Linked DNA regions of Mesorhizobium shangrilense. The protein of the gene in region 1 interacts with the protein of each later gene in a pairwise test. Links are inferred from orthologs where the notes say so. Each region holds a gene or a part of one and is shown on either strand. Other genes may lie near its edges.

The links.
Region 2: the proteins of PD284_RS14270 (region 1) and PD284_RS05800 interact in binary tests that used the Escherichia coli proteins (3 or more experiments, as listed by UniProt). The link is inferred for Mesorhizobium shangrilense from one-to-one orthologs.

The regions. Positions count from the first base shown.
Region 1 is NZ_JAQGPN010000001.1:2,960,791-2,974,813, reverse strand. What follows is about bases 10,627-13,357. They hold PD284_RS14270 (single-stranded DNA-binding protein), read right to left. Parts: upstream 12,394-13,357; coding sequence 11,860-12,393; downstream 10,627-11,859. Other genes in these bases: PD284_RS14260 (SRPBCC family protein), read left to right, coding at 12,931-13,357; PD284_RS14265 (ArsR/SmtB family transcription factor), read left to right, coding at 12,626-12,934; PD284_RS14275 (rhodanese-like domain-containing protein), read left to right, coding at 11,283-11,663; dnaE (DNA polymerase III subunit alpha), read right to left, coding at 10,627-11,089. Outside these bases: PD284_RS14330 (ABC transporter substrate-binding protein), read right to left, coding at 1-334; PD284_RS14325 (DUF3280 domain-containing protein), read left to right, coding at 358-957; PD284_RS14320 ((5-formylfuran-3-yl)methyl phosphate synthase), read left to right, coding at 954-2,144; PD284_RS14315 (amino acid kinase family protein), read left to right, coding at 2,141-2,773; PD284_RS14310 (flavoprotein), read left to right, coding at 2,777-3,328; PD284_RS14305 (DUF6513 domain-containing protein), read left to right, coding at 3,321-4,715; PD284_RS14300 (DUF447 domain-containing protein), read left to right, coding at 4,719-5,285; PD284_RS14295 (c-type cytochrome), read right to left, coding at 5,310-5,669; PD284_RS14290 (hydantoinase/oxoprolinase family protein), read right to left, coding at 5,712-6,761; PD284_RS14285 (HisA/HisF-related TIM barrel protein), read left to right, coding at 6,797-7,519; more of dnaE, read right to left, coding at 7,592-10,626; more of PD284_RS14260, read left to right, coding at 13,358-13,377; PD284_RS14255 (ATP-dependent Clp protease proteolytic subunit), read left to right, coding at 13,401-14,003. UniProt on the Escherichia coli protein: Plays an important role in DNA replication, recombination and repair. Binds to ssDNA and to an array of partner proteins to recruit them to their sites of action during DNA metabolism. Acts as a sliding platform that migrates on DNA via reptation.
Region 2 is NZ_JAQGPN010000001.1:1,167,496-1,181,758, reverse strand. What follows is about bases 151-3,121. They hold PD284_RS05800 (primosomal protein N'), read right to left. Parts: upstream 2,743-3,121; coding sequence 559-2,742; downstream 151-558. Other genes in these bases: fsa (fructose-6-phosphate aldolase), read left to right, coding at 2,830-3,121; PD284_RS05805 (aspartate/glutamate racemase family protein), read right to left, coding at 151-539. In the rest of the region: more of PD284_RS05805, read right to left, coding at 1-150; more of fsa, read left to right, coding at 3,122-3,483; PD284_RS05790 (ABC transporter substrate-binding protein), read right to left, coding at 3,555-4,817; PD284_RS05785 (aldo/keto reductase), read right to left, coding at 4,909-5,958; PD284_RS05780 (TIGR04076 family protein), read right to left, coding at 5,963-6,310; PD284_RS05775 (GntR family transcriptional regulator), read right to left, coding at 6,303-7,013; PD284_RS05770 (ABC transporter ATP-binding protein), read left to right, coding at 7,176-7,982; PD284_RS05765 (ABC transporter ATP-binding protein), read left to right, coding at 7,982-8,728; PD284_RS05760 (branched-chain amino acid ABC transporter permease), read left to right, coding at 8,725-9,636; PD284_RS05755 (branched-chain amino acid ABC transporter permease), read left to right, coding at 9,633-10,652; PD284_RS05750 (aldo/keto reductase), read left to right, coding at 10,636-12,102; PD284_RS05745 (VOC family protein), read right to left, coding at 12,107-12,697; PD284_RS05740 (ATP-binding cassette domain-containing protein), read right to left, coding at 12,779-13,612; PD284_RS05735 (ABC transporter ATP-binding protein), read right to left, coding at 13,605-14,263.

The DNA.
Region 1 (14,023 bases):
TCTCCTTGAACACGGGGACGACATCGTCGCTGGGCTTCACCTCGGTGACGTCGAGCGTGAACTTCTGGCCAAGGAAGCTGCCCGTCGTGTTGTTGTCGCCGATCGCCACATTGGCGCCGGCGACGCCCTCGTCACGCGGCGGCACGTCTAGGACGGACAGGGCCAACTGCGGCGCGTAGGCCCGCAGATAGCCGATCCTGATCTCGACGACCGCCTTTTCAGCCTTTGCCGCCGTCGTCTGCGCGGCTTGCCCGCTCTCCTGCGCCAGCGCGCCGCCTGCGTTGACGCCCGCCAAAAAAAGTCCGATGAAGATTGCGAGAGTGTTTGGCACCATGCTCTTCAAAGCCAATTGTCCGCTTGCCGCACGACGTCGGCCGACCTAGGTCGGTTCAACCGGTGCGGGAAAATGGTGCCGACATGAACGTAACCCGACTTTTTCAGATCACAAAGCCCGTCCGTTCAATTCTTTGTGCAGTTGTCTGCGCCATCCTCTCCCATTTTCCGGCGGAGGCGACGCAACGTGTTGCGGTGTTCGCATTCGAGATTCAGCACGGCGATCTGGTCCAGGGTGCGCCCGACCATCGGACAGCGGAGGAAAAGCGGCTGATCATGATCAGCGAGCGCCTGCGCGAACACCTTGCCGCTTCGGGGCTCTCCATGGTCGACATCGGGCCCGTAGCGGAAAAGGCGGCGGCGACGAACCTGCGGTCATGTAGCGCGTGCGCGGACGGTTGGGCCCAGGAACTCGGGGCGGATTACGCCATCACCGGCGTCGTCAACAAGGTCTCGGAGCTTATCCTCAGCATGAACGTGCGCGTCCACGACGCCGCCACGGCGACGCCGCTGACCAGCGCAGCCGTGGACTTTCGCGGCAACACCGACGAATCCTGGCGCCGCGCCATCGACTACCTCTACAAGAACCTGCTGTGGCCCCGCCTGGAGAAGCTGAAGAAATGACCCAAATGCTGGCCAGCGTGACCGGCGCGGACGAAGCCGAAATCGCGATCGGGGGCGGTGCCGACATCATCGACCTGAAAGACCCGACGGCCGGGGCATTGGGCGCACTCGCGATCGAGACGATCCGGCGCACTGTCCTCGCCATTGCGGGACGGTGCGAAACCAGCGCCGTCTGCGGCGACCTGCCGATGGAGCCGGAAACACTGCGTATGAAGGCAGAGGAAATCGCAGGGACCGGCGTGGACTACGTAAAGGTGGGCTTCTTTCCGACGGATGCCGTCGAAGCGTGCATGAAGGCGCTGCAACCGCTCGCCGCCGGGACGAAGCTGATCGCCGTGCTATTCGCTGACCGGGCGCCCGATTTCGGCCTGCTTCCGGCTTTCGCCCAACATGGCTTCCACGGTGCCATGCTTGACACCGCAGACAAGTCCAAGGGTCGGCTGCTCGATCATCTGCCGCCGGAGCGCATGCCGGACTTCGTCGGCCCCGCGCAGGCGCTCGGCCTCAAGACAGGCCTCAGCGGATCCATCGAACCTCCTGATGTGCCACGGCTATTGCCGTTTTCCCCCGACTTCCTTGGCTTCCGCGGCGCACTCTGCGTCCGGGCCCGGCGCACGGCATCGATCGATGCGGAAGCAGTCGGCGCAATCCGGGCGCTTATCCCCGCGGAACCGTTGGCGGGTCGTTCCGCGACCGTCGACTACCGCCTCCTCGCCGCGCGCGGCTATTCGCCGGGTGCGGCCGACGCGGCGCTCGGAACCGACAGGATCTTCGTGCGGGATTTCGTCCTGCCCGTAAACATCGGGGCCTATAGCTTCGAACACGGCCACACCCAAAAAGTTCGCTTCGACGTTGCCGCCGACGTGCTGCGGATGACCTCAAACCCTGAGGACATGCGCCATGTCGTCTCCTACGATCTCATCCTGGACGGCATCCGCACCATCGTCGCGCGCGGCCATGTCGAACTGAGCGAGGCGTTGGCCGAGCAGGTCGCGGCCCATGTTCTGGAGGATCCCCGCGTGGTTCGGGTGGTGGTGAAGGTAGAGAAGCTGGAGCTCGGTCCGGGCGGCGTGGGCGTCGAGATCGAGCGCAAGCGGACGCGCCAGCAGCACGCGTCGCTGCGGCCTGCCGTGCCGGACGACCCAGCGGCAGTCAGCCCGCGAGGCATACAGGGCACGCGATTGTGAGGCGGCTCGTCGTCAAGCTGGGTGGCAGCACGGCGACGGGGCCTGAATTTGATGCGTGGATCACAGGGCTGGCCGCCTCCAGCGTGCCGCTCGTCATCGTACCCGGAGGCGGGTCTTTCGCCGACCAGGTTCGCAACGAACAACGGCAGATCGGCTACTCGGACGCGGCTGCGCACGCCATGGCGATCCTCGCCATGGACCAGTTCGGCCACGTGATCCTGGACCGGCACGCTCGCTTCGTCGCAAGTCGTTCGCTGGCGGACATGGACCGGGCGACCGCAGGCGAGCGCATTCCCGTCTGGCTGCCCTCGTCCCTCGCCCTTGCGCAAGCCGACATTGCCGCCTCCTGGAGGGTTACGTCGGATTCACTGGCTGCCTGGCTCGCGGGCCAAGTCAGGGCCGACACCTTGCTGCTCGTCAAGCAGACCAGACGCTTCGAAGAGGAAGACGATCTACACGACCTGACCGCCAGGGGCATCGTCGACGCTGCCTTCGCGGCCATGCTGCCTCGGGGCGTGGAGCTCTGGCTCGCAGGCCCCGATGACGCTGCCTCCGCCGGAACCGCGCTGGCCTCGGGCACGCTTCCCGGACTGCGGCTGCGCGCTGCCCGCATGCGCAGGGCCGGTTGATTGATGGCTAAACTGCACAAACCGCGCTGGGCATGGGTGCTGACCGGGTCCGGCCACTTCTTCACCGAGAGCTTTCAGCTGATCCACGAACTCGAGCACTGCGATATCTTCGTTTCGAAAGCGGCGAACGAGGTGCTGCGCATGTACAAGCTCAAGCTCGATTTTCCCGAGACCATGCGCGTGCTGCACGACAAAACCGCCAGCGCTGTCCCGGTCGGAGAGTTCTACCACGGCGTCTATCATACGGTGGTGATTGCTCCGGCCAGCTCCAACACGGTCGCGAAATGCGTGTCGGGCATCTCCGACACCCTCGCCACCAACGTCTTTGCCCAGGCGGGCAAATGCCGCGTGCCAGCCATCGTCTTTGCCTGCGACACGGCGCCGGAGCTCGAAACCATGGCGCCGCACGGTCTCGTGAAAGTCTACCCTCGCCCGATCGACCTGGAGAATACCGAGCGATTGAAGGGTTTCCAGCGCACCCTGGTGGTCGAGTCGCTGGCGGAGCTCAGGGCGGCGGTCCGCAATCGCCAGGCAGAGCTGGAAGCCGATGGCTGAACGGCTGATCTTCGTCACCGGACACCTCGCCCGGGCGCGGCTGGAGAGGCTGCTTGCCGGCCTCGGCGAGACGGAGTTTTCGTGGGAGATCGTCGACATCGGCGTAAAAGTCGCCGCGCTGATGACGGAGGAGATCATCAAGCGCCGGCTGAAGCTCGGTGGCGGCGAGGCACGGGTGATCCTCCCCGGCCGCTATCGGGGTGAGCTCGACCGGCTCACGGCGCATTTCGGCGTACCCTTCCTTCGCGGCCCCGACGAGATCGCCGACCTGCCGGGCTACCTCGGCCGCAAAGGAGCGCCGCCGGACCTGTCCCGCCACGACATCCGCATCTTCGCCGAGATCGTGGACGCACCCGCCCTCTCGATCGAACAAGTGCTCGAGCAGGCGACCAGGCTTGCCGCGGCTGGCGCGGACGTGATCGACCTCGGCTGCCTGCCGGAGACGCCATTTCCGCTGCTGGGCGAAGCCGTGCAGACGCTGAAGGCTGAGGGGTTTTCGGTCAGCGTCGATTCGGCAAACGCCGACGAGTTGCGCACGGGCGCCGCGGCGGGCGCCGATTTCCTGCTGAGCCTCGACGAGAAGACACTGACGCTCGCCTTCGAGCATCCGGTAACGCCGATCATCGTGCCGGCGACTCCCGGTGATCTCGATTCGCTCGGCCGGGCCATCGAGGGGGCGCAGAAAGCCGGGATCCCGTTCATTGCCGACGCCGTGCTCGATCCGATCCATTTCGGCTTCGCCGCCTCGCTCGGCCGCTTCCTCGAGGCGCGACGGCGCTGGCCGGAGGTCGAACTGCTCATGGGCACGGGGAACCTCACGGAACTGACCGACGCCGACAGCTCAGGCGTCACCGCCATGCTCGCCGGGTTCTGCTCGGAACTGGCGATCCGCAACGTTCTGGTGGTGCATGTGAGCCCGCATACGGTGCGCACGGTGGAAGAACACGACGCCGCCCGCCGCACCATGTTCGCGGCCCGCTCCGACAGCGCGCTGCCGCGCGGCTACCATCTCGGGCTCCTGCAGGTCCATGATCGTAAGCCGTACCCGGCCTCGACGGAGGATATCGACGCCCTGGCGGCCGATATCCGCGACGCCAACTTTCGCATCATGACTGCGCAGGACGGAATCCACGTCTTCAATGCGAGAGGCCGCGCCCACGCTACCGACGCGTTCGACCTCTTCCCCGGCCTCGGCGTCGAAGCCGATGGCGCGCACGCTTTCTATCTCGGCGCCGAACTGATGAAGGCGGAAATCGCCTGGCGCCTCGGCAAACGCTATGTGCAGGACGAGCCGCTGTCCTGGGGCGTGGCCGCGCCGCCGACCGAAACGGACCGCACGCGGCTGGCCGAGGCGGGCCACACGCTTCAAGCCAGGAAGGCGAAATAGGCGATGCCCTACATCCGCGAGACGATCATCACGACCGTTGACTCGAGCGGCAAGGTCCACATCGCGCCGATCGGCATCATCGCCGAGAGGGACGGCTGGGTGATCGCGCCCTTCCGTCCATCGATCACCCTCGACAATCTCGCGGATACACCGTTCGCCGTGGCGAGCTACACCGACGACGTTCGCATTTTTGCCGGGTGCCTGACCGGCCGGAAAGACTGGCCGACCGTTCCTGTAAAAGGGTTTCCCGTTCCGAGACTTGAAGCCGCCCTCGCCCATTCGGCGCTCGAGGTGACAAGCGTGACCGACGACGAAATGCGGCCGCGCCACCATTGTCGCATCGTCGGCGAAGCGACCCATGCGCCGTTCACCGGCTTCAACCGCGCCAAGGCCGCAGTCCTCGAACTCGCCATCCTGGTGAGCCGGCTGGACATGCTGCCGCGCGAAAAGATCGAGGCGGAGATCGCCTACCTCGCGATCGCCATTGAAAAGACTGCCGGGGCGGAGGAGAAGGAAGCCTGGGGCTGGCTCATGGAGCGCGTGACCAGGCATTTTCGGAGGAAGGTCTAGGATCTTCCCCCAAGCTCCCCGGCATCAGCCGCCCGATTTCAGGAATTCGATGATTGACGTGCGCTGTGCCGCGTCGGTGATCCCGGCATAGGGCTTCATCGTATTGCCGTGGACGACGGCGTCGGGATCGGCGATGAACCTGTCGAGGGTCGCCTCGTCCCAGGTGATGCCGGACTGCTTCATGGATGACGAGTAGTTGAAGTCCGGCAGCGAGCCGGCCTTTCTGCCTACAATACCGGCAAGGTGCGGCCCCTGGCGGTTGTCGCCCTCTTTCGTCGTGTGGCAGGTGCGGCAGCTGTTGTTGAAGGCCATCTGACCGTCCTGGCCCAGCGCGTGCGGCGTAGCCACATAGGCAATCATCATGCCCAGAACGATTGTCCTCATGCCTCACAACGCGCGGGCATAGCAGGCGTTCCCGCAGCAGCTTCAAGCGCTGTCTGCCAGCAGCGCCACCGCAGCGGCCGGCCCCGCACTGCTGGCGGCGCTGCGGACCGCATCCTCGACCGGGATGATGTCGGCGAAGTCGACAAAGGGACGGTCGAGCCGCTCCGCCAGCCGCCTGATCTGCCAGCGTCCGCTGCCGGCGGCGACCAAGGGTGCTCCATCGGGAACGCATGCTGCGGCCCGGAATGCCGCGTCGTGCAGGGTCCGCAACTGCTGCTCGCTGAACCATCGGGCAACGTCCCGCCATTCGCGGCCACCAAGCTCGAACGCGTCGCGGCCGACCATGCGCGCCACTCGCGCCATCGAGGCGGCGGGGGTCTTCTCCTTGCCGTCCGCCGCAGGATGCCTGTCGTCGTCCTCGTCGAGCACGCCGAGAATGCGATGGACGTCCGCCATCGAGGCAAAATACTCGTTCATCAGGGGGGTCAGCCAGCCACCCACCGGCGCCGACGCGGCGACGCCGAACAGGAAGGTGCGCGTAAAGCCCTGGTAGACGAGTTCCCCGGTCAGAAGGCGCTCGGCATCGGTGTAGCCGGCGTTCGCCACGGTCCCGTCGCAGACGGGGATGAGGTCGGTGGTGGTGGACCCCATATCGACGAAGAGCGCATCGCGCACGTGCGCGGCGACGAGAGAGGCCGTGGCGTGCCAGTTGGCGGAGGCAATGTCGGCGCTTGCCCCGGCCGCTTGCTCCAAGGTGATGAAGCCGGAGCGCCCCGCATAGACCAGGGCGGCATCGTCCCGAAAGCGTCCTCGGATGAGATCGAGCAGCGTCATCACGCCGGCGTGGCGTGTGGGAAAGATGTCCGACAGCTCGCCGGTCATCGTGAAGGCGGCCAGATCGGCTCCCGCGAACACCGGGGCAGCCTCGCGCAGGGCGGCGTCCAGCCTGTCCAGCCCCTGCCACAGCGGCATCGCGACGGTCGCGGCGGCGACGACGCGCCCCTCTTCCGCCCGCGCCACCTTGAGGTGCGCGCCGCCGACGTCGAAGCCAGCGACAATCTTCTTTCCTTTTCCCCCGCTTGGCGCTTTCATCACGGTTCCACGTCGGCATCGGATCGGAGACAACGTTGCGTATCATCCCGGTGCTCGACTTGAAAGGCGGCCAGGTCGTGCGGGCCGCTGGCGGACGGCGCGATACCTATCGACCCATCACGACCCCGCTGTGCGAGGGCTCGGACATCCGCGCGGTCGCCCGCGGGCTGCGTAACCTCCACCCGTTCCCCACCTTCTACGTTGCCGATCTGGACGCCATCGAAGGCGATGATCCGAACACGGCTCAAGTTACCAGCCTGCGCGATCTCGACAATCCGCCCGACATCTGGCTGGATGCCGGTTTTCGCGACGCCGCGGCGCTGGATCAGGTCTTGGCGCTGCCTGGTGTCTGTCCGGTGCTCGGTTCGGAATCGCAGCGTGACAGCAGCCTGCTGCAGCGCTTCCGGGAGCATCCCCGTCTCGTCCTGTCGCTCGACTTCTTCGCCGACGGCTTTCGTGGCCCGCCATCGCTGCTCGCCGAAACGGACATCTGGCCCAGTCGCGTCATAGTGATGACGCTGGCCAAGGTCGGCTCGGGCTCAGGCCCCGATCTCGCCCGACTTGAAGAAATCGCCGCAAAAGCTGGAAGCCGCGAGATTATTGCCGCCGGCGGCGTGCGGAACGAAGCCGACATCCGCGCCCTTTCGTCCTTGGGCATCACCGCTGCCCTGGTCGCGACGTCGCTGCATGACGGAACGCTCGCCCGCGAGTTCCTGGCTGAACTCGCTTGGAACGACGGAGCGCCTCGCCAGGGCTGAAATCGCGCCGACGGATCGCGTTGGCGAACGGAAGGCGGTTTGGATGCTGCGAGCGCGCCCGGCGCTTGCCGATCAGACGAGTTCCACCTCGACGACGCCCGGCACCGCCCGCATGGCCGAGGCAACCTGCGGCGAGATGCGGTATCGGTCGGGCAAGGCGATCTCCACCTCCCCCTGCGCGTCGTCCTTGATGACGACAAAGCTCACCTGCCCCTCGCCCTTTACACCGAGCTGGGACGCGAGCGCACTCACGGGCTTCGGATCGCGAACGAAGATCCGCAGCGCCTTCTGCACCCGGCTCGCCTCGTCCTCCAGCGACTGCGCCGCCTCGATGCGCAGATTGACGCCTTCCGGGCGGTCCTCGGCCTTGACAATGATGACCACGGACTTGCCCGCCTCAAACAGGTCGCGATACTGCGCCAGCGTCTCCGAGAACATGACGGCCTCGTACTGACCGGAATTGTCGGAGAAGTTGACGACGCCCATCTTGTTGCCGGTGCGCGTCTTGCGCTCCTGCTTGGACGTCACCGTTCCCGCCAGCCGGCCGGCGGAAGCGCCACGCTTCACGGCCGCCGAAAACTCCGCCCAGGTCTGCACCCGCATCTTCTGGAGCACGTCCTTGTACTCGTCCAGAGGATGCGCAGACAGATAGAAGCCGACGGCCTGGAACTCCCTGTGCAGGCGTTCGGCCGGCAGCCAAGGGTCACAGGGTGGGAACACCAGCCGTTCCGAGCGGGCCGCAGACGACGCGCCGAACATGTCGGTCATGCCGAGCGCCTCGTTCTCCTGCGCGCGCGACGCAAGCCCCATCATGCGTTCCACGCCGGCCATCAGCACGGCCCGGTCATGGCCGAAGCAATCAAACGCACCGGCCATGATCAGGCTCTCGAAGACGCGCTTGCCGACGATCTTCGGATCGATGCGCTCGCAGAACTCCTCGAGGCTGGCAAAGGGCTGTTTCTGGCGCCTGGCGACGATGTGCTCGACGGCGGCCTCGCCGACGCCCTTGATGGCGGCCAACGCGTAGAAGATCTTGTTCTCGGCCACCTCGAACGACCGGAACGACGTCTGTACGGAGGGCGGCACCACCTCGATGCCGAGCCGGATCGCGTCCTGGCGAAAATCGGCCAGCTTGTCGGTGTTCGACATATCCAGCGTCATCGACGCGGCCAGGAATTCGACCGGATAGTGCGCCTTGAGATAGGCGGTCTGGTAGGACACCACCGCATAGGCGGCCGCGTGCGACTTGTTGAAGCCGTAGTCGGCGAATTTCGCCAGCAGGTCGAAGATGAAGTCCGACTGCGCCTTGCCGACCCCGCGCTCGACCGCGCCCGAGACGAAGCGCTCGCGCTGCTTGTCCATCTCGGCGCGGATCTTCTTGCCCATGGCGCGGCGCAAGAGGTCGGCTTCGCCGAGCGAATAGCCGGACAGCTCCTGCGCGATCTGCATCACCTGCTCCTGGTAGACGATGACGCCCTGCGTCTCCTTCACCAGGTGGTCGATCTTTGGGTGGATCGAGGCGATCTCCTCCTCGCCGTGCTTGCGCGCGTTATAGGTCGGGATGTTCTCCATCGGGCCGGGGCGGTAGAGCGCCACCAGCGCGATGATGTCCTCGATGCGGTCGGGCTTCATGCCGATGAGGGCCTTGCGCATGCCCGCACTTTCAACCTGGAACACGCCGACGACCTCGCCGCGCGACAGCATGGAGTAGGTCTTCTCGTCGTCGAGCGGCAGTTTCGACAGGTCGATCTCGATGCCGCGCCGGCGGATGAGTTTTACCGCCGTCTCGAGCACGGTCAGCGTTTTGAGGCCGAGGAAGTCGAATTTTACGAGGCCCGCCTCCTCGACCATCTTCATGTTGAACTGGGTCACCGGCATGTCGGAGCGCGGATCGCGGTACATCGGCACCAGCTGCTTCAGCGGCCGGTCGCCGATCACGATGCCGGCAGCGTGGGTCGAGGCGTGGCGGTAGAGACCTTCCAGCTTCTGCGCCATGTCGAGCAGCGTATTGACGATCGGCTCCTTCTCCGCCTCCTCCGCGAAGCGCGGCTCAGCCTCGATGGCGTCCTTGAGCTTCACCGGGTTGGCGGGGTTGGCCGGCACCATCTTGCAGAGCCGATCCACCTGTCCGTACGGCATCTGCAGCACCCGGCCGACGTCGCGCAGCACCGCCCTCGCCTGCAGCGTTCCGAAGGTGATGATCTGCCCGACCTGCTCGCGGCCGTAGCGACCCTGCACGTAGCGGATCACTTCCTCGCGCCGGTCCTGGCAGAAGTCGATGTCGAAGTCGGGCATCGACACGCGGTCCGGGTTGAGGAAGCGCTCGAACAGCAGCGAGAAGCGCAGCGGGTCGATGTCGGTGATGGTCAGCACATAGGCGACCAGCGAGCCCGCACCCGAACCGCGCCCCGGTCCGACCGGGATGTCGTGGGCCTTCGCCCATTTGATGAAGTCCGAAACGATGAGGAAGTAACCCGGGAACTTCATGCGCTCGATGATGCCGAGTTCGTAATCCAGGCGCTTCCGGTAGTCGTCTTCGGTAAAACCTGCGCTCAATCCCTGGGTGGCGAAGCGCAGTTCAAGGCCTTCATGGGCTGCGCGACGCAGTTCTGCGGCCTCAGCCTTTTCGGCCTCCTCCGGATCGGTGCTGCCGCCCGTCGTGAACCGCGGCAGGATCGGCGAGCGCTTCTTTGGATAGTAGGAACACCGCTGGGCGATCTCGACCGTGTTGTCGATCGCCTCGGGCAGGTCGGCGAAGAGCGCCACCATTTCGGCCTGGCTCTTCAGATAGTTGTCGGGCGTCAGTCGGCGGCGGTTGTCGACCGCGATCACGGATCCTTCGGCGATGGCGATCAACGCGTCATGCGCCTCAAAACTGTCGCGCGACGGGAAAAACGCCTCGTTGGTGGCGACCAGGGGCAATTCGTGGCGGTAGGCCAGATCGACCGTCGCCGCCTCCAGTTTGCGGTCGTAGCCGGCGAGGCGCTCGATCTCGACGTAGAGTTTGTCGCCGAAAAGCGATTTCAGCGTCAGCAGCCGGCTTTCGGCGAGGTCGGCATGATCGCTGCGCAGCGCAGCGCCGATCGGTCCCCTTGGGCCGCCGGTCAAGCAGATGAGGCCTTCAGACGCCATCCCCAGATCGTCGGTGGTGATGTGCACCGGTTCGCCGGAGGGCGTGTCCAGATAGGCGCGGCTGACCAGATCGACCAGATTGGCATAGCCGGTCTCCGTCGCCGCAATGAGCACGACCGGCGAGAGCTCGGCTCCGTGCCGCCTCTGCCCGTGACGCGCCTGCCCGACCGGATCGCCGGAGAAATGGACGTCCATCTGACAGCCGACGATCGGCTGCAGGCCCTCTTTTGTCGCCTTCTGGGCGAATTCGAGCGCTCCGAAGAGGTTGTTCGTATCTGTGATGGCGATTGCCGGAGCGCCGTCCTTGACGGCGTGACCGATCATCTTGCCCACCGGCAAGGCCCCTTCGAGCAGCGAATAGGCGGAATGCACGCGCAGATGGATGAAGCGGCGCGACGATGGCTCCGGCGCCGATGCCTCGCTGGCGGCGGCGCGCATGATCGGGTCGCGGATCGGTCGGTCGGCAGACATGCTTCGGGCTACTTCGCTGGGGATCGCATCGAGACTCAGTCGCTTCCAGTGTGGCCAAGTCGGTCCGTCAGGTCGAGTCGGGGCCGCGATATTCCCGTCTTGATTTGCCGGCCGACTTGGCGCTCAACTCTGCTAGGCGGCAAACGGAGGACCCTCGGATATGGCGACGAACGTGAAAGAACTCATGGCGGCGGCAAACGCTGCCGTGCCGAAGATTACGCCCTCGGAGGCAAGAAAGCTGATCGCGGAGCAGAATGCACTCGTGGTCGATGTGCGCGACACCACCGAGCTTCAGGCAAGCGGCAAGGTCAAGGGCGCGGTTCATGTTCCTCGCGGAATGCTCGAGTTCCGGGCCGACGCCGACACGCCCTACCACGACAAGAATTTCACCAAGGATCGCCCGATCATCGTCTATTGTGCATCGGGTGGCCGCTCGGCCCTGAGCGGCAAGCTGCTGAAGGACTTCGGCTACAGCAACGTGCACAATCTGGGCGCGTTCAAGGATTGGGCCGAGAGCGGCGGCGAGGTGGAGAAAGTCTGACAGCGCAGGCGGGACAGCGCTCGGGCTTGCCCCGGGCGCAGAGGCCAGGCGCACAGCCCAATCCTGCCGCCCAACCTCACGAGCTTTTGGGCACAGCCTCCGGTCGCCGGCGAATTCAACCGCCGGGACGTGCCGTCCTGCCGAAGAAGCGACACTTGCGCCTTTCAGCTCGCGCCAAGCCGCCTCGCGGCGAGGCTTAGAACGGGATCTCGTCGTCCAGGTCGCGCGAAAAACCGCCGCCACCGCCGCGCTCGCCGCCACCCCGGCTGCCTCCGCCACGATTATTGCCGTAGTCATCGCCCGGTCCGGATTGGCCGAAATCCGATCCGCGTCCGCCGCCGCCGGAGTAGCCAGCGCTGCCGCCTTCGCCGCCCTGGCCGCGTGCATCGAGCATCTGCAGCTCTCCGCGGAACTTTTGCAGCACCACTTCGGTCGTGTAGCGATCCTGGCCCTGCTGATCAGTCCATTTGCGCGTCTGCAGCTGGCCCTCGATATAGACCTTCATTCCCTTCTTCAGGTACTGCTCGGCGACCTTGGCCAGGTTGTCATTGAAGATCACGACGCTGTGCCACTCGGTCTTTTCCTTGCGCTCGCCCGAATTCTTGTCGCGCCACGACTCCGAGGTTGCGATACGGAGATTGACGACCGGCTCGCCGGAATTCAGCCGGCGGATCTCCGGGTCCGCCCCGAGATTGCCGACGAGGATTACCTTGTTCACGCTGCCAGCCATGATACGTCTCCGCGCTTGTCCGAAATTTTCCGTCTCATACACCAAATCGAGGACCGTTGCGGCATAAGCTCTGCCCCATCGCCGCTATCCACAGCCCAATTGTTCTTAATTTGTTCTAGTGCTGACAGCCGCGCACGTCAATGTCCATGGCGTGATCGCGCGGGTCGCCGGGGTTAGTCCGCGCCCAAATAAGTGCTTGCTTATCCAATAAGCCTGCGCTTATTCTTCGTGCATGACAGACACGATCTTTCGCGCCCTTTCCGATCCGACACGCCGCTCCGTCTACGAACGTCTTGCGGCCGCCGAAATGACGGTCACCGAGGTCCGGGTCGGCATGGCGGTGTCGCAGCCGGCCATCTCGCAGCACCTCGCCGTGCTCAGGGACGCAGGGCTGATCACCGAGCGCCGTCAAGGGCGCTTCGCCTACTATCGCGTCGCACCGGATGCCCTTGCCCCGCTCGCCGACTGGGTGGAGCGCTACCGTACCTTCTGGCCGGCGCGGGTGGAGAAACTGAAGGATGTCCTGAAGGAGATGGAATGATGAGCCTGCCTGACACGGAGAAAGCCGAGCCGCCAGTGCTCGCACTCGACTTCGAACTGGCCGAGCCGCCGCAGAAAGTCTGGCAGGCGCTGACGGAACCCGACATCCTGTCGCGCTGGATCGAACCTCAACGGCAGCTCGAAGAGGGGGAACAAAGTCCTCTCCGATACGACCCCATCGACATCGAACCCGGTCGGCGCATCAGCTATCGCTGGCGCGAGGGTGAAGCGCTGGACAGCATCGTCACCTTTTCGATTGCCGACGGCGTCGCGGGCGGCACGCGCCTCACTATCGTCCATGCCGATGCGGCGCTGCCGCCTGTTCGACTTGCAGGGCCGGTTGCCTGCAGCCTGTTGTTCGCATCGTCGCGATCCGCTGTCCGCCTGCTCGCCGGCGGCGCGGCCAACAGCAATATTGCGCCATCCTGCCGCCTCGCAGCCTGAACCTGAACCGGGAAACCGACGCCATGAACAATCTCGTCCCGATGGTCATCGAACAGTCGAGCCGCGGCGAGCGCGCCTTCGACATCTTTTCGCGGCTGCTGCGCGAGCGCATCGTCTTCATCAACGGGCAGATCGAGGACAACATGGCTGCGCTGGTCTGCGCGCAGCTGCTGACGCTGGAATCCGAGAACCCGGAGAAGGAAATATCGCTCTACATCAACTCTCCGGGAGGCGTCGTCACCAGCGGCTTCGCGATCTATGACACGATGCGCTACATCTCGTGCCCGGTCTCGACCGTGTGCATGGGTTTTGCGGCCTCGATGGCGACGTTCCTGCTGATGGCGGGCGATCCCGGGCGGCGCATCGCCCTGCCGAACACGCGCATCCTGCTGCATCAGCCATCCGGCGGCTTTCAGGGACAGGCCTCAGACATCGAACGGCATGCGGAAGACATCCTCAAGACCAAGCAGCGCATGATCGACCTTTATTCGAAACACTGCGGCCGCACGCCGGAAGACGTGGAGCGCACACTCGACCGGGACCATTTCATGACGGCCGCGCAGGCTAGGGAATGGGGGCTTGTCGATCACGTCTACGATACGCGGAAGGGCCAGGCGGCGGCATAGCCCCGTTGTCGTTGCGGTGT
Region 2 (14,263 bases), 1.8 Mb from region 1 along the record:
GCGATGTAGGCCGCCTTCGAGGACGGGGTCACGACGCCGCGCACCAGTTCCTGGTAGATGATGTCGTGCACCACCGTGCGTCCGGCCTCGTCTGGAACCATTGCGTCGATGCCGTGCCGGCTGGCCAGCCGGCCCTTGTAGAAATCCTGCTCCATGGTGAAGCGTGTGGCGAGCAGGATCGGCTTCGACACGGCAGCACACTTCATGGCGGCGGCGGTGGCGTCGGCGATGTGGATGAGGGGGATCGAAACGGATGCCTGCACCTCTTCGGCCATCCGGTGCATGGTGTTGGTGCAGATCACCAGCGCCTCGGCGCCGCCGGCCTCAAGCTTCTGCGCCGCGTCGACCATCATCGCTGTTGCGCCTTCCCAGTCGCCCGCGTGCTGCCGCTCCGCGATCTCGGCGAAGTCGAACGACCAGAGCAGCAGCTTTGCCGAATGCAGCCCGCCCAGCCGCTGGCGCACCGTCTCGTTCATCAGGCCATAGTAGATCGCCGTCGATTCCCAGCTCATTCCGCCGATCAGACCGAGTGTCCTCATCCGCGCTCCTCCTCTTCGCTCACAGAAAGCTCTGCGGGTCGATGTCGACCTGCACCCTGATGGAGGCGCGTGGCTTCGGTCCATCCGCCAGCATGCGCCGCACGAAACCCTGCATGTCCGCCTTGCGCTCGCCGTGCAGCAGAAGGCGGAAGCGGTGGCGTCCGCCGACCAGCGCGAGCGGCGCTTCTGCCGGCCCGAGGATGGCGATGTCGTGCGCCTGCGGCGCGGCGCGGCGAAGCTGGCGCGCATGGCCTTCCGCGTCGGCCCGGTTGTCGGCGCTGACGATGACGCCCGCGAGCCGTCCGAAGGGCGGCAGGGCGGAACGCTCCCGCTCCGCGATCTCGCGCTCGTAGAATGCCTGCGAATCGCCCGACACGATCGCCTGCATCACCGGGTGGTCGGGTTGGTAGGTTTGCAGCAGGCCGATGCTCTTCCTGCCGGTGCGCCCCGCCCGCCCCGTCACCTGGCTGAGCAGCTGGAAGGTGCGCTCGGCGGCGCGTGGGTCGCCGTTTGCCAGGCCGAGGTCGGCGTCGACCACGCCGACCAGCGTCATGCCCGGAAAATTGTGTCCCTTGGCGACTAGTTGCGTGCCGATGACGATATCGGCCTCACCCTTGGCGACGGCCTCGAACTCCAGCCGCATGCGCTTCACACCGCCAAGCAGGTCCGACGACAGCACGATCGTGCGCGCCTCCGGAAAATGCCCGACGACCTCCTCCGCGATGCGCTCCACGCCCGGCCCGCAGGCGACCAGGTGATCGAAGGTGCCGCATTCCGGGCAGGCGTCGGGACGCCTCTCGTGATGCCCGCACTGGTGGCAGACGAGCTGGCCGCGAAAGCGGTGCTCCACCAGCCAGCTCGAACAGTCGGGACACTGGAAGCGGTGGCCGCAGGCGCGGCAGAGCGTCAGCGGCGCGTATCCGCGACGGTTGAGAAAGAGCAGCGACTGCTCCCCGCGTGCAAGGGTCTCCCGCATTCCGGAGATCAACTGCGGCGAAAGGAACCCTCCGCGGGCCGGCGGCGCGCGGCGCATGTCGATCGGCCTTATCTCGGGCAGGGCGGCGCCGGCGAAGCGCGACGGCAGATCGACGCGTTCGTAGCGCCCCTGCAGCGCGTTGACCTGGGTTTCGACGGAAGGGGTCGCGGAAGCCAGCATGACGGGGAAGCCGCCGATATGGCCGCGCACCACGGCCATGTCGCGGGCGTTGTAGAAGACGCGGTCTTCCTGCTTGTAGGCGGGATCGTGCTCCTCGTCGACGATGACGAGGCCAAGCTCGTTGAACGGCAGGAAGAGCGCCGACCGCGCACCGGCCACGACGCGCACCGTGCCTTCAGCCACCTGCCGCCAGACCCGCTCGCGCATGCGGGGCGGAAGGTCGGAGTGCCATTCCGCGGGCTTCGTGCCGAAGCGGTCGTGGAAGCGGGCGAGGAAGGCCTGCGTCAGCGCGATTTCCGGCAGCAGGATCAGCACCTGCCGGCCGCGCCGCACAGCCTCGGCAACCGCCTCGAAATACACCTCCGTCTTGCCGGAGCCGGTCACGCCGTCGATGAGCGTCGCCGAAAACCTGCCGGCGGCTGCCGCCTGGCGCAGCTGTGCTGCGGCAGCTTCCTGATCGGCGGTCAGCTCGGGCGTCGCGTAGCTCGGGTCAGGCAGGGGAACCACCGGACGCGGCGGGATCATGGTCGTTGAAAAGACCCCTTGCGCCTTCATGCCATCGATCACGGAGAGGGAAACGCCGGCGGCGTGTGCGAGCCCGGACCGCGTCCAGGCAAGACCGTCTGCGGCCATTTCAAGTGCACGTTGGCGGGCCTCCGTCATGCGGTCGGGCCGCGCCTCGGTCAGCTGGATACCCTCGATCCACGGCTCGGGATCGAAGGCTTCCGGCGCCCGCAGGATCATGCGGGCGACCATGCCGGGCGCGGACAGCGTGTAGCTGGCGACCCAGTCGACGAAGCGGCGCATGTCGGCGCAGACCGGCGGACAGTCGAATGCCTGGCTGATGGGACGCAGCCGCTTGGCGTCGATCTGCTCGCATTCTCCGTCCCAGACGATGCCCGCGACCTCGCGCGGCCCGAGCGGCACGCGCACGATCGAACCCGGCACGACGCACATGCCGTCGGGCACCGCATAACTGTAGGGACGGTCCGCCGGCATCGGCACCAGCACCGGCACCGCGCCGCACTTCCTCGATTCGCTCGTCATTCCCCGTGACGTAATCCCGATCTTGGTCTAGAGCAAAGGCCAACGATAAGCGGGCGCCCCCGCGAGTGAGATCAGAAGGAGTCCATCATGAAATTCTTCGTCGATACCGCCGACGTCAAGGAAATCCGCGAGTTGAACGATCTCGGCCTGCTCGATGGCGTCACCACCAATCCGTCGCTGATTCTCAAGTCGGGCGGCAAGATCGAGGATGTGACCCGCGAGATCTGTGAGATGGTCGACGGGCCTGTTTCCGCCGAAGTGACCGCAACCGAATATTCCGAGATGATGCGCGAAGCCCGTGCGCTCGCAAAGATCGCCGACAACGTCTGCATCAAGGTGCCGCTCACGCTCGATGGCCTGAAGGCCTGCAGGGCAATCCGCTCGGAAGGCCGCCTCGTCAATGTCACCCTGTGCTTCTCGGCCAACCAGGCGCTGCTCGCCGCCAAGGCGGGCGCGAGCTTCATCTCGCCCTTCATCGGGCGGCTGGACGACATGAACATCGACGGCATGGAGCTGATCTCCGAGATCCGCACCATCTACGACAACTACGATTTCAACACCGAGATCCTGGCCGCTTCGATCCGCACCGCAAACCACGTGAAGCAGGCGGCCATGCTCGGCGCCGACGTGGCGACCGTACCGCCGGCCACGCTCAAGGCGCTGGTGAAGCATCCGCTCACCGACAAGGGCCTCGAGGCGTTCCTGGCCGACTGGGCAAAGACCGGCCAGAAGATCGGCTGATACAGCCCCAACCGACGAAAAAGCCGGTCGGCGGAACCCCGCCGACCGGCTTTTTCATGTCTTGCGGCTGCTTACTTCGACGTCTCGGTCTTGATCTTTTCGACGTCGGCCGCGCTCATTTCGCCGACTGTCGTGACCTTGCCTTCCTGCACGCGCCAGAGGCGGAACGGGCCGGTGATGTCGCCATACTGGTCGAAGCTGACCGGGCCGATCACGCCTTCATACCTGACCGGCTTGCTTTCCTTGATCAGCTTCAGCGCCTTCGCGAACTCGTCCTTGCCGGCATAGATCGGCTCGCCATCGGCCGCCACGACCTGCGGGATCGCCGCCTTGATGGCCGCAGCGTCGCCCTTGCCTGCCTTGGCGATGGCAAGCGCCACGATGGCGCCCGCGTCATACGAACGGTCGGCGGCCGGCGCATCCGGCTTGATCCCGCCCGAGAAGGCTTCGTAGTTGCCGTAGAAATACTCGGTCGATGCCGTCTTCGAGGTACCGGACGAGGTGCCATAGGCGTCGTTCAGGTACTGGGCTCCCACCGCGTCGATGAACTCGCTGGCGTTCATGCCGTCGTTGAGCAGGAACTTTGCCGCGCCGCCGCCGGAGATCCAGGCGCGCGCAATGGTGGCGCCGTCGACCGGATAGCTGATCAGGTAGAGCGCTTCCGGTTCGCCAGCCATGGCGGCGCTCGCCTCGGCGGAATAGCTCGCCTGCTTCTCGTTGTAGGGCGTCGTCGAGGTGATGGTGCCGCCGAGCTTCTCGTAGGCTGCCGCGAACTCGCGGGCCATGTTGACGCCAAAATCGTTGTTGACGTGGATGATGGCCAGCTTCTTCATGTTCTGGTCGACAGCGTATTTGGCGGCGGCCGTGCCCTGCAGCGCATCCGACGTGATGGTGCGGAAGAAGACGCCGTTGGTCTTGCCGTCGCGGCCGAGCGCCGTCAGCGTCGGCGAGGAGGAGGCGGGCGAGACCTGGACCACGCCGGCCGGCGCGGTCACCGACGTCAGGATCGGGATCGACACCGACGAGATGATGCCGCCGATGATCACCGGCACCTTCTTGATGTTGACGAGCTGGGTCGCCTGGTCGACGGCGACGTTGCCCTGGCTCTGGCTGTCACGCGTGTCCATCACCAGTTTGCAGCCGTCGACACCGCCAGCCTCATTGAAGTCGCGAAAGGCCATTTCGACGGACTTCGCGCCCGCCTGCCCGTAGGCCCCGGCCGGACCGGTCAGTTCCATGACCAGGCCGACGGTGATGTCGCAGCCTTGCGCCGCAGCCGGGGCGGCGGCCCCGATCGCGGCGAGAAAGGTGGTCGTCAGCAAAATGTTCCTCATGGCATTCCCCTGTTTGTTCGCCGCTCGTGCGGCCTGGCTAGACGTAAATTCCCGTCACCGCGGCCACGCAGTGACCGGAGCCCCCGACTCCTCAGGCGGCCCCCTTGTTCAGGTTGTATTTCATGATCGAGCCGTGCCGGCTCGTGCGGTCGCGCTCAAGCGTGTAGACGTCGCCTTCGAGTTCCCGAGCCATCCCGAGCGCGGAGGCCATCTCGGCCTCGTCCCGTTCGGTTAGCTCGACGCTGGATATTGCAAGGTTCGCGGCCAGGTGCGACCGGTCTCGCGCGCCGACGATGACGCCGGCCACGCTCGGCCTCGAAAGCATCGCCGCGCTGGCGACGGTGGCGATGTCGACGCCGTGCCTGTCCGCAATGGTGCGCAGCGTCCGCAGCAGCGCCTGGAAGAAGTCCCAGCCCCCGAGGTCGTCGATGATAAGCTTGTACTTGACCAGCGAGCGGTTCTCGAGCGCATCAGTCGGCTCGGGCTGGCCGAGCCAGCGGTCGCCCAGGAACCCGCCGGCGACCGTGCCGTAGCAAAGCAGCGACACGCCGTGCTGGGCCGCGGCCGCAGCCATGCGCTTCGCCGGCCGCGCGTCGAGCAGCGAGTACTGCACCTGCATCGAGGTGAGCGGTACGCCTGCCTTCACCATCTCCAGCATGCGGTCGGTGTCGAAGTTGGTGCCGCTCACCTTGTGGATTTTTCCCGCCTGCCGCAGTTCCTCCAGCCACACCGACGTCTGCAGCCAGAGTGGGTGCGAATAATCCCACCAGTGGAACTGCACGAGGTCGAGCCGCTCCAGCTTCAGCCGCCGCAGCGACTGGTCGATGACGCTCTCAACATGCGCCTTGGTGATGACCGGCAGGATGTCGAGGTCGGGCACGAACTTGGTGTGGACCTTGATGCGATCCAGCGCCTCCTGGCCGCGCTCGTCGCGATAGCGCAGGCGGAACCGGCCGATCGTCTCCTCGACACCGGTATAGATATCGGCGCAGTCGAAGGTCGTGATGCCCGCATCCGCGAAGGCGATCATGTCGGCGACCGGGTCCTCGCTCTTCACCGAGCCGTGGCCGCTTGCAAGCTGCCAGCCGCCGCGGATCACCCGCGAGATTTCGTAGTCGGGGGCAAGCTTGGTTCTCTGCATCGTCTCACTCATCGAGGGGTACCGCCGTCGTCTCGGCATGGCTGAAGCGGCGCAGTCCGAGCCGCGTGATTCTCAGCCGGGACCCGCAGTTCGGATCCGGGCAGGCGATCTCGGCGTCCGTCGTCATCCAGTCGTTCCTGTGAGTAGGCCGCTGCTTGGCCGCTAGCAGCGGCAGCACCGAGGCCAGCGAGTAGATCGACATGCCCTGGCCCGGCGGCAGGTGAAGCATCTCGCCGCGCAGTTCGAACTGGTCGCCCACCTTGGCCCCGCAATAGATCGGCGCGCCTTCCGGCGCCACCACCTCGACCCGGAGATCGTAAAGCTCGAATGTGTCGTCCCGCTTCTCAGCCATAGCCTGCCGCCTTCGTCTCGGGCGCATCGAGGCGCGCCCGGATAAGATTGAACGACCGGGTGATGTCCTCCGTCAACGCCTCCAGCGCGGCTGCTTGATCGCCGCGCTCCAGCGCTTCGATCAGGGCCCAGTGGAAGTGGGTCGCCGACAGGTCGCGGCTCTGGTCATGGATGCGTGCAGCCGCCCGGACGTAAGGCCCCGACTGAAGCCACAGGCTTTCGACGATGGGGATCAGCACGGCCGAATCGGCCGCCCGGTAGATGTAGAAATGGAAAGCATGGTTGAGTTCGGAGCTGCGGTGCGCCCGCACGCTTTCGTCGCTCTCGAAGGCCGCCTCGCAGGCATGGGTGAGCGACCTCAGCTGTCCGAAATCCTTTGCGGAGAGCCGCGGCAGCGCGAGCGACACCAATTGTCCTTCGATCAGGCAGCGCGCCCGGGCGAGATCCTCGAGCCGTTCGCGGTCGATGAGCGGAACCCTCATGCTTCGGCTGGGAAGCGCTTCCAGCGCCTGTTCGGAAACCAGCCTGCCCAAGGCCTCGCGCACCGGCATGGTGCTCGTCTGCAGCCGCGCGGCGATGTCCTGGATGCGCAGCATCTCCCCGGCATCGAACATACCGTGCATCAGGGAGCGTTTCAGCTCGGCATAGACGCGTTCCTGCAGCGTCTCGCGGGTGACGGGGGACAGAGCGGCCTGCCGGGTCATGCGGCCGCGCCCATTCGCAAGATCTGGACTTCCCGATCGGACATGCAGGGCCGCCGTTCAGAGTTTGCCTCGCCGCCAGGGCGATGGGAAAATTGGTACTTGCAAAGACTGCGGATGTAAAGTTTGATCAAACATCAGCAATCAAACTTTGCTGGGTCAAGCGTGCATATTGAATCTTCTCCACGACCGCATCAATCCGGCGGCGCAGGCCCGCTCATCGAGGCGCGCGGCCTGGTAAAGGCATTTGGCGGCATGCGCGCCGTCGACGGCATGTCCATCGACCTTCGCCGCGGCGAGATGCTGGGCCTGATCGGTCCGAACGGCGCCGGCAAGACGACCCTTTTCAATCTGCTGGCCGGCAGCCTGAAGCCCACCAGCGGCTCAATCGTCCTGGACGGGATCGACGTGACGAACGCCGGCGCCGAACGGCGCATCGGCGCCGGCGTCGGCCGCACGTTCCAGATTCCCCGGCCATTCGCGGAGATGACGGTGCTCGAGAACGTGCTCACCGGCGAACAGAACCAGCTCGGCGAGCGCATCTGGATGAACGTGCTGCGCCCTGGGCGCGTCGCCGCCCAGGAGCGTGCAGCGGTGGAGAAAGCGCGCGCTTTGCTCGATTTCGTGACGCTCTCCAGGCTGGAGCACGAGCCGGCGCGCGTCCTGTCCGGCGGACAGCGCAAGCTGCTCGAGCTTGCGCGTATCCTGATGGCCGATCCGAAGGCCATCCTGCTCGACGAGCCGGCCGCGGGCGTCAATCCGACCCTGCTCGAACTGATCATGGACCGCATCCTCGACCTCAACGCGCAGGGAAAGTCGATCCTGCTCATCGAGCACAACATGGACATGGTGGCGAGGCTCTGCGGACGCGTCGTCGTGATGGCGGCAGGCCGCCACCTGACCGAAGGGCTGCCGGACGAGGTAGCGCGCGACCCGGCAGTCATCGACGCCTACCTCGGCGGCATTCATTGATGACCGCCGCCGCTCCCATCGCGCTCTCGACCAGCGCCCTCGTCGCCGGCTACGAGCGCGACCTGCCGATCGTGCGCGGCGTCGCCCTGGCCGTCCGCCAGGGCGAGCTGGTGATTGTCCTCGGCCCGAACGGTGCCGGCAAGTCCACCTTCGTCAAGGCCGTCGCCGGACTGGTGCCCATTCATTCCGGTTCCGTTTCGTTGGCCGGCAGGGACGTCACCGAGGTGCCCACGCACGAGAAGATCAGGCATGGCCTGGCCTTCGTGCCGCAGACCGAAAACATCTTCGCCACGCTCTCGATCCACGACAATCTGCAGGTCGCGGCGCAGATCCTGCCCAAGCCGGCCCGCAGCCGGCGCATCGCTGACGTCTATGCGATGTTCCCGGATCTCGCGACAAAGCCGTCGCGGCGTGCGGGCGCCCTTTCCGGCGGGCAGCGCCAAATGCTGGCCGTCGCGCGCGCGCTCATCGTGGAGCCGTCCGTGCTGATCCTCGACGAGCCGTCGGCGGGCCTTTCCCCAAAGATCGTTTCGGAAGTGTTCCAACGCCTGAAGGCCATCAACGCCACCGGCGTCACCATCATCCTCGTGGAGCAGAACGTGAAGGCCGCACTTGCCATCGCCGATCGCGCGGTGATCCTCGTCGAGGGCCAGCTGCGCCACGAAGGGACGGCGGCAGGGCTCGCCGACAATCCGCTCGTTGCGGAACTCTATCTCGGCGCCCGGCGCGAGGGGGGCGCGCGATGAACCCGCAAGTCATCATGGACGGTCTGGTCGCCGGCTCGATGATCGGCCTCGGCGCGGTCGGCATCACGCTCACCTACTCCATCCTGCGCTTCGCCAACTTCGCCCATGGCGAGCTGATTTCCTGGGGCGCCTACCTCGCGCTCGCCGTCGCCGGCCTGCTCGGCTCGCTGGCGGGCGGGCTCACGACCCCGATCGGGCCGTTCTCCTTCGGCTGGGCCGTGCCCATCGCAGCGATCGCCGCGGTAGCGCTGAACGGCGGGCTTGCGCTGTTGATCGACTGGCTGCTGTTCGGACGGCTCCGCCGCCAACGCTCGACCATCATCATCCTCGTGATGGCGAGTTTTGGCGCAGCGCTGACGCTGCGCAGCCTGCTGGAGTTCATCTTCACCTCGAACCCGGCTTACTACAGCAAGGCGCTGCAGATCGCGATGCCGCTCGGCGGCGGCATCCGTGCGACCCCGGACCAGCTTCTGTCGCTCGGCGTCGCCACCGTGCTGGTCGTGGCCGTGCACCTCCTGCTCACCCGCACCGCCATCGGGCGCTCGATGCGCGCGGTCAGCGAGAATCCCCAGCTTTCCGGCGTCGTCGGCATCGAGGTGCGGCAGGTGATCCGCGTCGTCTGGCTGCTGGGTGCGGGGCTCGCCGCGGTGGCCGGCGTGACCGCCGGACTGCTGGTGCAGATCCGCCCCCAGATGGGCTTCGACCTCCTGCTGCCTCTGTTCGCCGCCTCGATCCTCGGCGGCATCGGCAGCGTTCCGGGCGCCATGATCGCCGGACTGATCGTCGGCTTCTCCGAGGCGCTGGCCGTGCAGCTCATCGGCGCGGAATGGCGCGCCGCGGTCGCTTTCGTCGTGCTCGTCGCGGTGCTCCTGCTGCGTCCGCAGGGCCTGTTCGGGAGAGCGGAATGAGCGTCGAGCTGATCGGATACGGCGCCTTCTTCCTCACCATGGCGCTGACCTACGCGATCATCGCGCTCGGCCTCAACGTGCAGTGGGGCCAGACGGGCCTCTTCAACGTCGGCATCGCCGGCTTCGTCGCCATCGGCGCCTATGCCTCCGCCCTGCTGACCACGCCGGACGATCCCGCTCGCGTGGGCGGCTTCGGCCTGCCGATCGTCGTCGGCTGGATCGGAGGGGCGCTTGCGGCGAGCGTCGCCTCGTTCCTGATCGGCGCCCTGACGATACGCCTGAGGGCCGACTACCTCGCCATCGCAACCTTCGGCGTCGCGGTCGTCGTGCAGCTCTGCGCGCTCAACCTCGAATGGCTCACGGGCGGCCCCTTCGGCATCGGCTTCATTCCCCGCCCCTTCGCGGAGCTGGCGGGCGACCCGCTGCTGTTCAGCCTCCTCAACCTGGCGATCCTCGTCGCCACCGTCGCCGCCACCTACCTGCTCCTCGAACGGCTGGCGCGCAGCCCGTGGGGCCGCGTCCTGCGCGCCATCCGCGAGGACGAGCAGGCCGCCCTTGCGCTCGGCAAGAGCGCCACGAAATTCCGGTTGCAGGCCTTTGCGCTGGGCGGCGGCATCATGGGCCTGGCAGGCGCGGCGCAAGCGCATTTCATCGGCTTCATCGCGCCTGAGAACTACATCCCGATGCTCACCTTCCAGGTCTGGGCCATGCTGATCGTCGGCGGCTCCGGCAACAATCGCGGCGCGATCCTTGGTGCAGTGCTGGTGTGGGGCATCTGGGCAGGGTCCGCGGGCGCGATCTCGGCCCTGTTCCCGCCCGGCGAGCAGGCCCGCGCGGCCGCGCTGCAGATCGTCATGATCGGCGTCGCGCTTTGCGCCATCCTGCTGTTCCGACCGCGCGGCATCCTCGGCGAGGAACGCGTGGTATCGCGCCACCTCGGCAAGCTCTCCGCCCGCCCGAACGCGCCGGCCACCCCTCAAGCACAAGAAGGGACATCGAATGTCCAGAACACCTGACCGCATCCGCCTCGCCGACGGGCTCGACATCAGCCGCCTCGTCTGCGGGCTGTGGCAGGTCGCCGACCTGGAGAAGGACGGCACGACGCTCGATCCGGAGAAGGGTGCCGACGCGCTCGACGCCTATGCGCGGGCCGGCTTCGACACCTTCGACATGGCCGACCACTACGGCAGCGCGGAGCTGATCACCGGTCGCCTGCTGGCGCGGTCGAAGGGCAAGCCGGCCCGGCCGCTGGCCTTCACGAAATGGTGCCCGGAGCCCGGCCCGATGACGGCCGAGATCGTCCGCAAGGGCGTGCAGGAGCGCCTCGACAGGCTCGGCGTGGACAAGGTCGACCTCCTCCAGTTCCACTGGTGGACGTTCGAGCATCCGGCGTGGCTCGACGCGCTGCACGAGATGAAACGCCTCAAGGAAGAGGGTCTGATCGGCCAGATCGGCGTCACCAATTTCGACTCCGCGCACCTGCGCGTCGCCATCGCCGACGGCATTCCGCTCGTCAGCAACCAGGTTTCGTTCTCGCTGGTCGACCGCCGCGCCGCCGGCGACCTGTCCGCTCTCTGCGCCGAAACCGGCGTCAGGCTGCTCGCCTACGGCACGCTGTGCGGCGGCTTCCTTTCGGAGAAATGGGTCGGCAAGCCGGAACCGACGGACATCGCCGACTGGAGCCGCATGAAGTACAAGCGCTTCATCGACGTCGCCGGCGGCTGGACGGCGTTCCAGGGCATTTTGCGGGCTGCGGGCGAGATCGCGAAGAAGCACGGCGTCTCGATCTCGAATGTCGCCTCGCGCTGGGTGCTCCAGCATCCGGCGGTGGCGGCGACCATCGTCGGCGCGCGGCTCGGCGAGAGCGAGCATCGCGACGACAACCTGAAGGTCTTCGACTTCGCCCTGGACGCCGAGGATCTGGCTCGCCTCGACGCGGCCTTCGCGGTGACGAAGCCCATCCCCGGCGACTGCGGCGACGAGTACCGCAAGCCGCCTTATCTCACGGCTTCCGGCGATCTCAGCCACCATCTCGACGCCATCCCGTCGGTGTTCAAGGCGGCGCCCGTGCCGGGTGCGCGCGAACGCCAGCGCGTTTCCTCGGGCAGCGTCTGGGAGCCGATTGCCGGCTACAGCCGCGCGGTGCGGGTCAAGGACACCATCCGCGTCTCGGGCACCACCGCCACGCATGGCGGCGACCGCTGCGTGGCGCCGGGCGATCCGGGCGCGCAGGCCACCTACATCCTCGACAAGATCCTCGCCTCCATATCGGCACTCGGAGGCCGCGCGGAAGACGTGGTGCGCACCCGCATCTACCTGCGCGACGCCAGCCAGTGGGAGCCGGTGTCGCGGGCGCACGGACGCGTGTTCGGCGAGATCATGCCCGCCAACACGATGATCGCGGCCGGCGGGTTGATCGGCGACTACGAGGTCGAGATCGAAGCGGAAGCCGTGGTCCCCGACTGACCCGCTATTTCGCCGGGTCCTTCGGGCTCCACAGAACCGTCTCCGCGTCCTTCTCGTAGGCCATGCCGTTCGGGTAGCTGATAGCCTCGAACTGCAGGCCCCACGGCGCCTGAAAGTAGAGGATGGTCTGGCCGGCGGCCGGACCCTCGTTGACCGGCAGCGGCCCCATGCGCGTCGCCACGCCCTTGCCTTCGAGATAGGTCTTCGCCGCCGCCACATCGTCCACGTAGAAGGCGATGTGGAAGCCGCCGATGTCGCTGTTCTTCGCCTGCAGGTCCTTCTGGTCCGGCGCACTGTACTTGAACAGCTCGACGTTGGAGCCGAAGCCGCAGCGCACCAGCGTGATCTCCTCGATCACCGCCTTGGGATGGACGCCCAGGAGGTCCTGCATGAACGTGCCCTTGTCGTCGGCGAACGGCCCGAACGACATCGACTTCTGGCAGCCGATGACGTTGGTGAAGAAGTCCACCGCCTGTTTCATGTCAGGCACGGTCACGCCGGTATGGTCGTGTCCGCGCATGCCGGGAATGGAGTCGGCGTATGCCGTGGCTGCGCTGCCGAATGCGGCGATGGTCAGAACTGCACTGCGAAGCATGCGTCTCATGTGACCTCTCCCATGGCGGGCGGTCGTTTTGCCGTGCCGGGCGCCCGCTGGCCCGGCGCGGAACCGGCTCCCTCAGCCGGTCTCTGCCTTGACGCCTCTGGCGAGCCATTCCTCGTCGATCTCCGGCAGCGGGATCGCCGCGATGAGCTCGCGCGTGTAGGTCTCCCGCGGCGCGGCGAAGAGCGCGTCCGTGGGGCCGGCTTCGACGATCTCGCCGTGGCGCATGACGATCACCTGCCGGCACAGGCGGCGAATGACCGAAAGGTCGTGGCTGATGAAGGCGACGGTCAGGCCCATCTCGGCGGCGAGCCTTTCGAGCAAAGTGAGGATCTGCGCCTGGGTCGACACGTCGAGGCCCGACACGATCTCGTCGGCCAGCACGAATTTCGGCGACAGCGCCAAGGCGCGTGCGATGCCAACGCGCTGGCGCTGGCCGCCGGAGAGCTCGTGCCGGTATCGGCCCGCAAAGTTTTGCGGCAGGCCGACGCGGTCCAGCGCCTCCGCGACGCGCTCCTTCAACCGGTCGCCGAGGCCGTTGTGCTTCAGCGGCGCGGCGATGATCGAAGCGATGGTGCGGCGCGGATTGAGCGACGACATCGGGTCCTGGAAGATCATCTGCACGTCGCGCCGCAGCGGCCGAAGCTCCGTGTCGGTCAGGTGGGTGATGTCGCGTCCGTCGAAGACGACGCTGCCCGCGGACGGCTCGAGCAGCCTCACAAGGGCGCGCCCGAGCGTCGACTTGCCGGAGCCGGATTCGCCGACGATGCCGGTGACCGAGTTGCGCGGAAGCTCCAAGTCGAGCCCCTTCAGGATCTCCACCATCGGCGCACGGCCGATCATCGGCTTGCGCGCCATATCGGGCAGCGCGACCTTGAGGCCGGTGACCTTGAACAGCGGATCAGACATGCGGCGACTTCCATTCCCGGTCGGCCGCGTCGATCTCGGCGGCGAGCCCGGCGAGCACAGTCCCGTCCACCGGCTTCAGCGACGCCTGCGGATCGGTGTAGCGTGGCGTCGCCGCCATCAGGGCCTTGGTGTAGGCATGGTTGGGATGCGCGAAGAGGGCTGGCGTCTCCGCCTCCTCCACCACCTTGCCCGCATAGAGCACGGAGACCCGTTGGCTGATCTTCGCGACCACCCCGAGGTCGTGGGTGACGAACAGGATCGCGGTCCCGCGCTCGCGCTGCATGTCGGCGATCAGCCGCAGGATCTGCTTCTGGACGGTGACGTCGAGCGCGGTCGTCGGCTCGTCGGCGACGATCAGGCGCGGCTCGGCCGCAAACGCTGCAGCGATCAGCACGCGTTGCCGCATGCCGCCTGAGAGCTCGTGCGGATAGGATCGGATCACGCGTTCGGGGTCACGGATCTGCACCTCGTCAAGCAGTTGCCGGATGCGCGCCTCCGCTCGCGATGCCTCCCAGCCGAGAATATGTACCAGCCGGTCAGTCATCTGCGGACCGATCCGGCGCGACGGGTTGAGCGCGGTGAGCGGATCCTGCGGGATGAGCGCGGTCTTGGCCCCGATCAGCGCGCGGCGCTGCTTCGGCGCCAATGCGC